Regions from separate parts of the Streptomyces sp. NPDC048297 genome, predicted to be linked through region 3. Evidence: riboswitches for the same ligand, from Rfam matches in the RefSeq annotation. Region 3 holds a riboswitch; each other region holds the start of a gene.
What was found. Region 3 has a riboswitch for glycine ahead of gcvP (aminomethyl-transferring glycine dehydrogenase). Riboswitches for the same ligand answer to the same signal wherever they lie in the genome.
Positions count from the first base shown of each region.

Region 1 (3,268 bases), on a different contig from region 3:
GGTGCAGGGAAGTGGGCTGGGGCGGGTCACCGTGCGGTTCGAGACGCCGCAGTCGGAGCCGGGGCGGGTGCGGACGTTCCGGGTCGACGATCCTGAGCTGGAGACGGCGGATCCGCTGCCGTTGGTGCGGGGTGAAGGGGGGAAGGGGGGACGTGGGGTGAAGCGGGGTGAAGCGGGGTGAAGCGGAGACCCGTGTGTAGCGGGTAGTGGGTGGGGCGGCAGTCGGGTGCGAGTGCGCAGTGCGAGTGAGTGCGGGTGCGTGGGGTTTTCGCGCGCTGTTCCCCGTGCCCCTGGGGAGTTGCGGCCCCCGGGGGCGGCAAGGCTTGCCCCTTGCTCAGGTCTCCTCCGTACCCGTTTCTCAGATCTCCTCGTACCCGTTTCTCAGCTCTCCTCCGTTCCGGCCAGTTTGCCGAAGTCGTGGTCCGGGAGCGGGGGAGGGGCACCCACGTCCAGGCCGTAGTGGTGGTAGAGCTGGAGTTCCTGCTCGGGGGACAGGTGGCGGCCCACGCCGAAGTCGGGGGCGTCCTTGATGAGCGCGCGGTCGAAGGGGACCCTGAGGGTGCCCTCGATCAGCTCGCTGGGCTCCAGCGGGACGAAGGCGTCCCGGGAGAACAGACCGGTGCGTATGGCCGCCCACTCCGGCACCCCGGTGGCGTCGTCGAGGTACACCTCGTCGATGGTCCCTATCTTGGTGCCATTGCGGTCGAACGCCTTGCGGCCGATCAGGTTGCGCGGATCGATGTCGGTCTGCACGGTCCCTCTCCCTCCACGTGGTCGCAACTCATCCGTAAGCACTACAAAAGAGCAGATTCAGGGAGGCGGCCACTCGAGGCCGCGGGCATTGACCTCGCTGGTAGTCTGACAACGGCTGCTGACCCCGTGCGGGAGAGTCCTCCGAGCACTCGGAGGCGCCGAAGGAGCAACTCCTCCCCGGAATCTCTCAGGCCCCCGTACCGCACGGACGAGGTCACTCTGGAAAGCAGGGCGGGCGCCGACGACGGCTCCCGCTCTCACCGACGGTGAAAGCCGGGCCTTCAGTGTGCCCGGTGAAGCTCTCAGGTTTGAGATGACAGAGGGGGAGGCCGTCCGGGCACCCGCGCCGTGGTGCCCCTCGCAGGTCGCGCAGACCAGGAGGCCTCCGTACATGACCGCTCATCGCATTCCGCTCGCCGCGCTCGAAGCGGGCATTCCCTTCGAGCAGCGCCACATCGGGCCCGACCAGGAGGCGCGGGCCAAGATGCTCGCGCACGTCGGCTACGGCTCCCTCGACGAGCTGACCGCCGCCGCGGTCCCGGATGTGATCAAGAACGCCGACGCCCTCGACCTGCCGGGTGCCCGCACCGAGGCCGAGGTGCTCGCCGAGCTGCGTTCGCTCGCCGACCGCAACCAGGTGCTCGGCTCGATGATCGGGCTCGGCTACTACGGGACCTTCACGCCGCCCGTCATCCTGCGCAACGTCATGGAGAACCCTGCCTGGTACACGGCCTACACGCCGTACCAGCCGGAGATCTCGCAGGGTCGGCTCGAGGCCCTGCTGAACTTCCAGACGATGGTCGCCGAGCTGACCGGGCTGCCGACCTCCGGTGCCTCCCTGCTCGACGAGGGCACGGCCGCCGCCGAGGCGATGGCGCTGTCCCGGCGCATGGGCAAGAACAAGAAGGGCCTGTTCCTGGTCGACGCGGACACGCTGCCGCAGACCGTCGCCGTCATCGAGACGCGCGCCGAGCCGACCGGTGTCGAGGTCGTCGTCGCCGACCTCAGCGAGGGCATCCCGGCGGACATCGCGGCCCGTGAGATCAACGGCGTGCTGCTGCAGTACCCGGGCGCATCCGGTGCGGTGCGCGACCTGAAGCCCGTCATCGACCAGGCGCACGAGCTGGGCGCCCTGGTCACGGTCGCCGCCGACCTCCTGGCGCTGACCCTGCTGACCTCGCCGGGCGAGCTGGGCGCGGACATCGCGGTCGGCACGACCCAGCGCTTCGGTGTGCCGATGGGCTTCGGCGGTCCGCACGCGGGCTACATGGCGGTGCACGAGAAGTTCGCCCGCAGCCTGCCCGGCCGTCTGGTCGGCGTCTCCGTCGACGCCGACGGCCACAAGGCCTACCGCCTCGCGCTGCAGACCCGTGAGCAGCACATCCGCCGTGAGAAGGCCACCAGCAACATCTGCACCGCGCAGGTGCTGCTCGCCGTCATGGCCGGCATGTACGCCGTCTACCACGGGCCGGAGGGCCTCAGGACCATCGCGTCGCGCACCCACCGGTACGCCACCCTCCTCGCCGAGGGCCTGAAGGCGGGCGGCGTCGAGATCGTCCACGGCGCCTACTTCGACACCCTCACCGCGCGCGTGCCCGGCAAGGCCGCCGAGGTCGCCGCCGCGGCCGTGGACAACGGGGTGAACCTGCGCCTCGTCGACACCGACCACGTCTCCCTGGCCTGCGACGAGACCACCGACCGTGCCCAGCTGGCCGCCGTCTTCGCCGCCTTCGGCGTCGAGGGCGACATCGAGGCGCTCGACGAGGCCGCCGCGCAGGCGCTGCCCGAGGCGCTGCTGCGCACCGACGACTACCTGACCCACCCGGTCTTCCACGAGCACCGCTCCGAGACCGCGATGCTGCGCTACCTGCGCAAGCTGGCCGACCGCGACTACGCGCTCGACCGCGGCATGATCCCGCTGGGCTCCTGCACCATGAAGCTCAACGCGACCACCGAGATGGAGCCGGTCACCTGGCCCGAGTTCGGCCAGCTGCACCCCTTCGTGCCCGCCGAACAGGCCGCGGGCTACCTGACCCTCATCCGCGAGCTGGAGGAACGTCTCGCCGAGGTCACCGGGTACGACAAGGTCTCGCTGCAGCCGAACGCCGGTTCCCAGGGCGAGCTGGCCGGTCTGCTGGCCGTACGCGGCTACCACCGCGCGAACGGCGACGAGCAGCGCACGGTCTGCCTGATCCCGTCCTCCGCGCACGGCACCAACGCGGCCAGCGCCGTGATGGCCGGCATGAAGGTCGTCGTCGTGAAGACCGCCGAGGACGGCGAGATCGACGTCGAGGACCTGCGGGCGAAGATCGAGCGGCACCGCGACGAGCTGGCGGTCCTGATGATCACCTACCCGTCGACGCACGGTGTCTTCGAGGAGCACGTCGCCGACATCTGCGCCCAGGTCCACGAGGCCGGCGGCCAGGTCTACGTCGACGGCGCCAACCTCAACGCCCTGGTCGGCCTCGCCAAGCCCGGCCACTTCGGCGGCGACGTCTCGCACCTGAACCTGCAC
Region 1 covers NZ_JBICZA010000034.1:91,485-94,752, reverse strand. Annotated here, with positions in the region: gene ACGFYV_RS30325 (DNA polymerase IV) at 1-181, shown strand, start outside; gene ACGFYV_RS30320 (PRC-barrel domain-containing protein) at 382-753, opposite strand; glycine riboswitch at 873-966, shown strand; gene gcvP (aminomethyl-transferring glycine dehydrogenase) at 1,145-3,268, shown strand, end outside.
Region 1: it holds a riboswitch for glycine, as region 3 does, so the genes downstream of both, gcvP (aminomethyl-transferring glycine dehydrogenase) here and gcvP (aminomethyl-transferring glycine dehydrogenase) in region 3, are expected to answer to the same signal.

Region 2 (3,268 bases), on a different contig from region 3:
GTGCGGCCGGCGCGGGAGAGGTCCGCCACCGCCTCGGGCGGCAGGGGGACGCCGACCACGCCGCCGGGGTTGACCGCCAGGCCCACCTGCGGGGGCAGGCCGCGGGCGAACTCCACGGCGGGGGCGATGGTGTACGACATGTGGGAGCCGGTGGCCTGGTGCAGTTGCTCCTCGGAACTGAAGACCGGGACGTACACCTGGCCTTCGATGTCCAGGGTGGGCAGGTCCAGCGGGCCGCTGTGCGGGCCGCCGCCGCCCGGCAGCGGTATCCAGAGGAAGCTGCGGCCCAGGACCTCGACGATCCGGCCGCCCGCGGAGGGGACGCCCAGGGAGGCGGAGAGCACCTCCTCCAGTTCGTTGCCGGGCCAACCGCCGTGCGGGTGGGGGTGCGCCTGTGCCGGGAAGTCCGCGGGAACGTCCGCCGGGAAGTCCATGTGCCTACCGCCTGCTGGGAACCGTGCTGTGGTGCCAAAGGCTATCCGGTACGGGTGACGGCCCTCACCCTGTGAACACGATCCGCTGCAGGACGTCCGCCGCCGGCCGGTCCAGCAGCACCGCCGAGCCGCAGCCGGCGGGCACTTCGCCGCGCTGCACCGCGCGCAGCAGCCGGGCGGTCGCGCCGCGGTGGCGCCGGAAGGCGTACCGCGACACGTCCCGGCCTCGCTCGCGCCGGCCCTCGCGGGCGGTGCGGGCGGTGACGTCGAGGAGGAGCAGGTGCAGGGTGCCGCCGCGGCGCCGGGCCTCGCGGGCCAGCCAGGCGCGCACCCAGGCCTGGGTGCCGCAGTCGTGCACGACCACCGCCTCGCCGGAGGCGAGGGCGCGGCGCAGGCCGGCGTAGTGGGAGAGGCGGACCAGGGGGCGGTAGAGCGCGTAGGGCAGGAGGCGGGGCGTGCGGGCGTCCCAGCGCTCGCGGGTGTCCTGGGAGTCGATCCGCGGGCCGGGGACCGCGCGCCGCATCAGGGTGGACTTGCCGCTGCCGGGCAGGCCGGTGATCACCACCAGGTCTCTCGGTCCGAAGTGCAGGGTGTGCGGGCTGTGGCCGGCGCGCTCGCGCAGGTCGCGGACGACCGGGGCCGGGCGACCGGTGCCGCGTTCGACGGCGGGGGCGCAGGGCTGCTTCGGCACCGCGATGCCGGTGGTGGTGGCGTAGGCCGTGGTCCTGTTCACCGTGTTCGTCCTCCCCTGCTGGGCCCGGGGCATCCCCCTTGCCCTTCACATGTAAAGAGAAGGTAATGCGCGGTGTCCAGTGGTTCGGTGCGCGTCGTGCGACAGCTCGGTTACAGATGCGGCCCTGACGGTCCGGGGTGTGGCGTGCAATGATGTGCCCGCCAACTGCATACCGGCCGCTTGAATCCGCGCGGGAGAGTTCCCAGCAGTCTTCGCTGGGGCGCCGAAGGAGCAAGTCCCTCCCTTGAATCTCTCAGGCCCCGTTACCGCGCGGGCGAGGCACATCTGAAAAGCGGGCCGCCATGACGGTGGCCCCACCCAAGGTGCAAGTCCTGACCTGCGACTTTTCCCGAGTCGGTGGTCATGGCGAACCTCTCAGGTTCCGATGACAGATGGGGAGGAACTTCCTCGCCCTTCTTGCCTTGGGAGACGACCGACCGATGAGCAGTACCGAACTCCGTCACACCGCGCTGGACGCCCTCCATCGCTCGCTCGGTGCGACCATGACCGACTTCGCCGGCTGGGACATGCCGCTGCGCTACGGCTCCGAGCGTGACGAGCACGTCGCGGTGCGCACCAGTGCGGGCCTGTTCGACCTCTCCCACATGGGCGAGATCACGGTGACCGGCCCGCAGGCCGCCGCGCTGCTGAACTTCGCGCTCGTCGGCAACATCGCCTCCGTCGGGCTCGGCCGCGCCCGCTACACCATGATCTGCCGGGCCGACGGCGGCATCCTGGACGACCTGATCGTCTACCGGCTGGCCGAGACCGAGTACATGGTCGTGGCGAACGCCTCCAACGCCCAGGTCGTGCTCGACGCGCTGACCGAGCGCGCCGCCGGTTTCGACGCCGAGGTCCGCGACGACCGCGACGCCTACGCGCTGATCGCCGTCCAGGGCCCCGAGTCCCCCGGCATCCTGAAGTCCCTCACGGACGCCGACCTGGACGGCCTGAAGTACTACGCGGGCCTGCCCGGCACCGTCGCCGGCGTCCCCGCGCTGATCGCGCGCACCGGCTACACCGGCGAGGACGGCTTCGAGCTGTTCGTGAAGCCGGAGCACGCCGTGCAGCTGTGGCAGGCACTGACCGAGGCCGGCGAGGGCGTCGGCCTGGTGCCGTGCGGCCTGTCCTGCCGGGACACCCTGCGCCTGGAGGCGGGCATGCCGCTGTACGGGCACGAGCTGACCACCTCGCTCACGCCGTTCGACGCCGGGCTCGGCCGGGTGGTGAAGTTCGAGAAGGAGGGCGACTTCGTGGGCCGCGAGGCGCTCACCGAGGCCGCCGCGCGCGCCGAGCAGAACCCGCCGCGCGTCCTGGTCGGGCTGGTCGCCGAGGGCCGCCGCGTCCCGCGCGCCGGGTACGCCGTCGTCGCCGGCGGCCAGGTGATCGGCGAGGTCACCTCCGGCGCCCCCTCCCCCACCCTGGCCAAGCCGATCGCCATGGCCTACGTCGACGCCGCCCACGCGGCGCCGGGCACCGAGGGCGTGGGCGTGGACATCCGCGGCAACCACGAGCCCTACGAGGTCGTGGCGCTGCCCTTCTACAAGCGCCAGAAGTAGTCACTGGCCCAAAGCGCCAGCAGGCTGGGCCCCGGTCGCGTCCCGAGCACGTGACCCTGCCCACATTTCGCCTGCTCATCAGCGCTTTCCGCACTCCCCCGTCGACCAGCACTTTCCCGCATACAGGAGAATTCAGGCCATGAGCAACCCGCAGCAGCTGCGCTACAGCAAGGAGCACGAGTGGCTGTCGGCCGCCGAGGACGGCGTCTCGACGGTCGGCATCACCGAGTTCGCGGCCAACGCCCTCGGCGACGTCGTCTACGCCCAGCTCCCCGAGGTCGGTGACACGGTGACCGCGGGCGAGACCTGCGGCGAGCTGGAGTCGACCAAGTCCGTCTCCGACCTGTACTCGCCGGTCACCGGTGAGGTCGTCGAGGCCAACCAGGACGTCGTCGACGACCCGTCGCTGGTGAACTCCGCCCCCTTCGAGGGTGGCTGGCTGTTCAAGGTCCGTGTCACGGAGGAGCCGTCCGACCTGCTCTCCGCCGCCGAGTACGACGCCGAGATCGCCGGCTGAGGAGTCGTAGCCCCATGACTGTCCT
Region 2 covers NZ_JBICZA010000016.1:39,741-43,008, reverse strand. Annotated here, with positions in the region: gene ACGFYV_RS19145 (enhanced serine sensitivity protein SseB) at 1-434, opposite strand, end outside; gene ACGFYV_RS19140 (AAA family ATPase) at 499-1,167, opposite strand; glycine riboswitch at 1,349-1,446, shown strand; gene gcvT (glycine cleavage system aminomethyltransferase GcvT) at 1,608-2,726, shown strand; gene gcvH (glycine cleavage system protein GcvH) at 2,866-3,243, shown strand; gene glyA (serine hydroxymethyltransferase) at 3,258-3,268, shown strand, end outside.
Region 2: it holds a riboswitch for glycine, as region 3 does, so the genes downstream of both, gcvT (glycine cleavage system aminomethyltransferase GcvT) here and gcvP (aminomethyl-transferring glycine dehydrogenase) in region 3, are expected to answer to the same signal.

Region 3 (3,268 bases):
CTTCATCGTGCAGGACCCGAGCGGGATCATGCCGCGGTCCAGCGCGAAGTCACGGTCGGACAGCTTGCGCAGGTAGCGCAGCATCGCGGTCTCGGAACGGTGCTGGTGGAAGACCGGGTGGGTGAGGAAGGGGGAGGTACGGCGCAGTCCCGACGGCAGCGCCGTCGGCGCGCCGGTCGCCGGCCCGTCCAGGTCGTCGTCGGCCCGGCCGAAGGCGTCGAGCACAAGGCGGACGTGGTCTTTCGTCGTGACCTCGGAGCAGGAGACGCCGACGTGGTCCTGGTCCACCAGACGCAGCCGCAGACCTTTGCCGTGTGCTGCCACGACGACCTCCTCGGCACGGCCGGGGACCCGCACCAGCAGAGTGTCGAAGAACTCGCGGTGCACCACCGCGATCCCGCTCGCCCGCAGCCCCGAGGCGATGAGCGTGGCGTGCCGGTGCGTCCGTCGGGCGATCTCGGCCAGACCCTCGGGGCCGTGGTAGACGGCGTACATCGACGCGACCACGGCCAGCAGCACCTGCGCCGTGCAGATGTTCGAAGTCGCCCTGTCGCGCCGGATGTGCTGCTCGCGGGTTTGCAGGGCGAGGCGGTACGCCGGCCGGCCGGCGTCGTCCACGGACACGCCCACGAGCCGGCCGGGCAGATGGCGTGTCAGCCCTTCGCGGACCGCGATGTAGCCGGCGTGCGGCCCGCCGTAGAACAAGGGGACACCGAAGCGCTGGGACGATCCGACGACGATGTCGGCGCCGAACTCGCCCGGGGGCACGAGCAGGGTGAGGGCCAGCAGATCGGCGGCCACTGTGACCAGCGCCCCGCGCGCTCGTGCCGCGGCGGTCACCTCGCGCAGGTCGCGGACCGCGCCCGAGCACCCGGGGTAGGACAGCACCACCCCGAAGAAGTCGTCCTCCGGCAGCGGCTCGGCGACGTCGATCTCGACGACCTCGATGCCGATCGCGTCGGCACGCGTGCGCAGGACGTCGAGGGTCTGTGGCAGGGTGTCGCGGTCGACCAGGACGCGGGTGGACCTCTTCTCGCCCGCGACACGGCGCATGACCGTGACGGCCTCGGCGACCGCCGTACCCTCGTCGAGCAGCGACGCGTTGGCAGTCGGCAGCCCCGTGAGATCGCCGACCATGGTCTGGAAGTTGATCAGCGCCTCGAGTCTGCCCTGGCTGATCTCCGGCTGGTACGGCGTGTAGGCGGTGTACCACGCCGGATCCTCCAGCACGTTGCGCCGGATCACCGCGGGTGTGACGGTCGCGTGGTAGCCGAGGCCGATCATCGGGACGGCCACGATGTTCCTACCGGCGAGGTCGTGCAGCTCGGCGCGCGCCTCGGCCTCGGTGGCGGTGGCGGGCAGGTTCAATTCGGAGGTGCTCCGGATGCCGCTCGGGACAGCGGCGTCGATCAGCTCGGTCAGCGTCGGGTAGCCGACGTCGGCCAGCATCTTGGCGCGGTCGACGTCGCCGACACCGATGTGACGGGCGGCGAACTCGCCGGACGCGGAGGATCCGGGTGAGGTCATGGCGGGAGGCTCCCTGATGGGGGGTGCCGCGGACGCGGCACCGTGGACGGGTGACCTCCCCGCTCTGTCATCGGTACCTGAGAGCTTCACCACCGGGTCCGGCGGTTTGCACCGTGGGCGCAGGACGTTGACGTCCCGTCTTTCCAGAGTCGCTTCACCGGAGCGGTACCTGTGCCTGAGAGATTCTGGGGAGAGTTGCTCCTTCGGCGCCTCGCCAAGACTGGGCAAGGGCTCTCCCGCTCCGGTTCGAGCAGCGTTTGTGTTGAGTTGTCGAGCCCGACCGCAAGGCCGGGTGGAGGCGCCGTCAGGGCGGGTCAGCACCCTGACGACCCTGGTGACCGTCGATCACGTACGAAATCAGGCGTGCTCAGACGCCGCGTACACGGGACTGGCCACGCGGTTCTTCGTCATGAGCGTGACCAGGTCGAACACCACGGTCGCGGCGGCGACGCAGGTGATCTCGGCGTGGTCGTAGGCAGGAGCGACTTCGACCACGTCCCCGCCGACGATGTTGAGTCCGTCGAGGCTGCGGAGCAGACGCAGCAGCTCTCGGCTGTTCAACCCGCCCATCTCCGGCGTTCCCGTCCCAGGTGCGAATGCGGGGTCGAGAACGTCGATGTCGATCGAGATGTACACCGGTGCGTCGCCCACGCGTCGCCGTACGGCGTCCACCGCCCCGTCGATCCCGATCACGTCGAGGTCTCCGGCGCGGATCGCCCGGAAGCCGAACGCCTTGTCGTTCACGAGGTCCATCTGGTCGTAGATCGGTCCCCGGATACCCAGGTGGATGGACTTCTCCTCGGCGAGCAGGCCCTCCTCGAAGGCCCGGCGGAACACCGTGCCGTGCGTGACCGGAGCGTTGAAGTAGGTGTCCCAGGTGTCGAGGTGCGCGTCGAAGTGGACCAGCGCGATCGGGCCGTACTTGTCCTTGGCCGCGCGCAACATGGGCAGCGCGATGGTGTGGTCACCGCCGATGCTCACGATGCGCCGGTCGGACCGGCCCGCGATGTCGCGGGCGTAGCCCTCGATCTGGGCGACCGCTTCGTCGATGCTGAACGGCGTACAGGGAACGTCGCCGGCGTCGACGACCTGGAGCGCTTCGAGCGGTGCGGTGTCGAGCTCGACGTGGAATTTCGGGCGCAGGTGGCGCGAGGCCTGGCGGACGCCCATGGGTCCGAAGCGGGCGCCCGGCCGGTACGACGTGCCCCCGTCGAACGGCACTCCGAGGATCGCGATGTCGTAGTCGCTGACCGAGCCGATGTCGGGGATTCTGGCGAAGGTGCCCAGACCGGCGAAGCGCGGGACCTTGGTGGCGTCCAGGGCGCCGATCGGGGCGGGGCGGTTGTCGGGGCTCATCACGGTCTCCGGTCAGTTGGTGGGGGCGGGGGCGGGGGCGGGGGCGGGGGACGGGTCGGTGTGTTCGGCCGGGTTGTCGGCGCCCGCGGCGGTGTCGCTGAGCGAGCGGCCTCGGGTCTCGGTTGCCCAGGCCAGCGTGACCAGGAGCCCGATGACCGACACGACGGCGCCGACGAGAAGTGGCAGGTTCTGGCTCTTGGCCAGGGCGAACGGCATCAGGAACGTGGCCGCGGCCGCCCCGATGCGGGAGAACGCGGTCCCGACTCCGACGGCGGTGGCGCGGACCTCGGTCGGGAAGAGCTCATTGGGGTAGACCACCTCGAGGAAGCTGGAGCCGCCCGAGGCGAGTGCGAAGACGCAGACCGCGACGAAGGTGACCCAGGTC
Region 3 covers NZ_JBICZA010000060.1:14,203-17,470, reverse strand. Annotated here, with positions in the region: gene gcvP (aminomethyl-transferring glycine dehydrogenase) at 1-1,527, opposite strand, end outside; glycine riboswitch at 1,681-1,776, opposite strand; gene speB (agmatinase) at 1,885-2,883, opposite strand; gene ACGFYV_RS36310 (MFS transporter) at 2,896-3,268, opposite strand, start outside.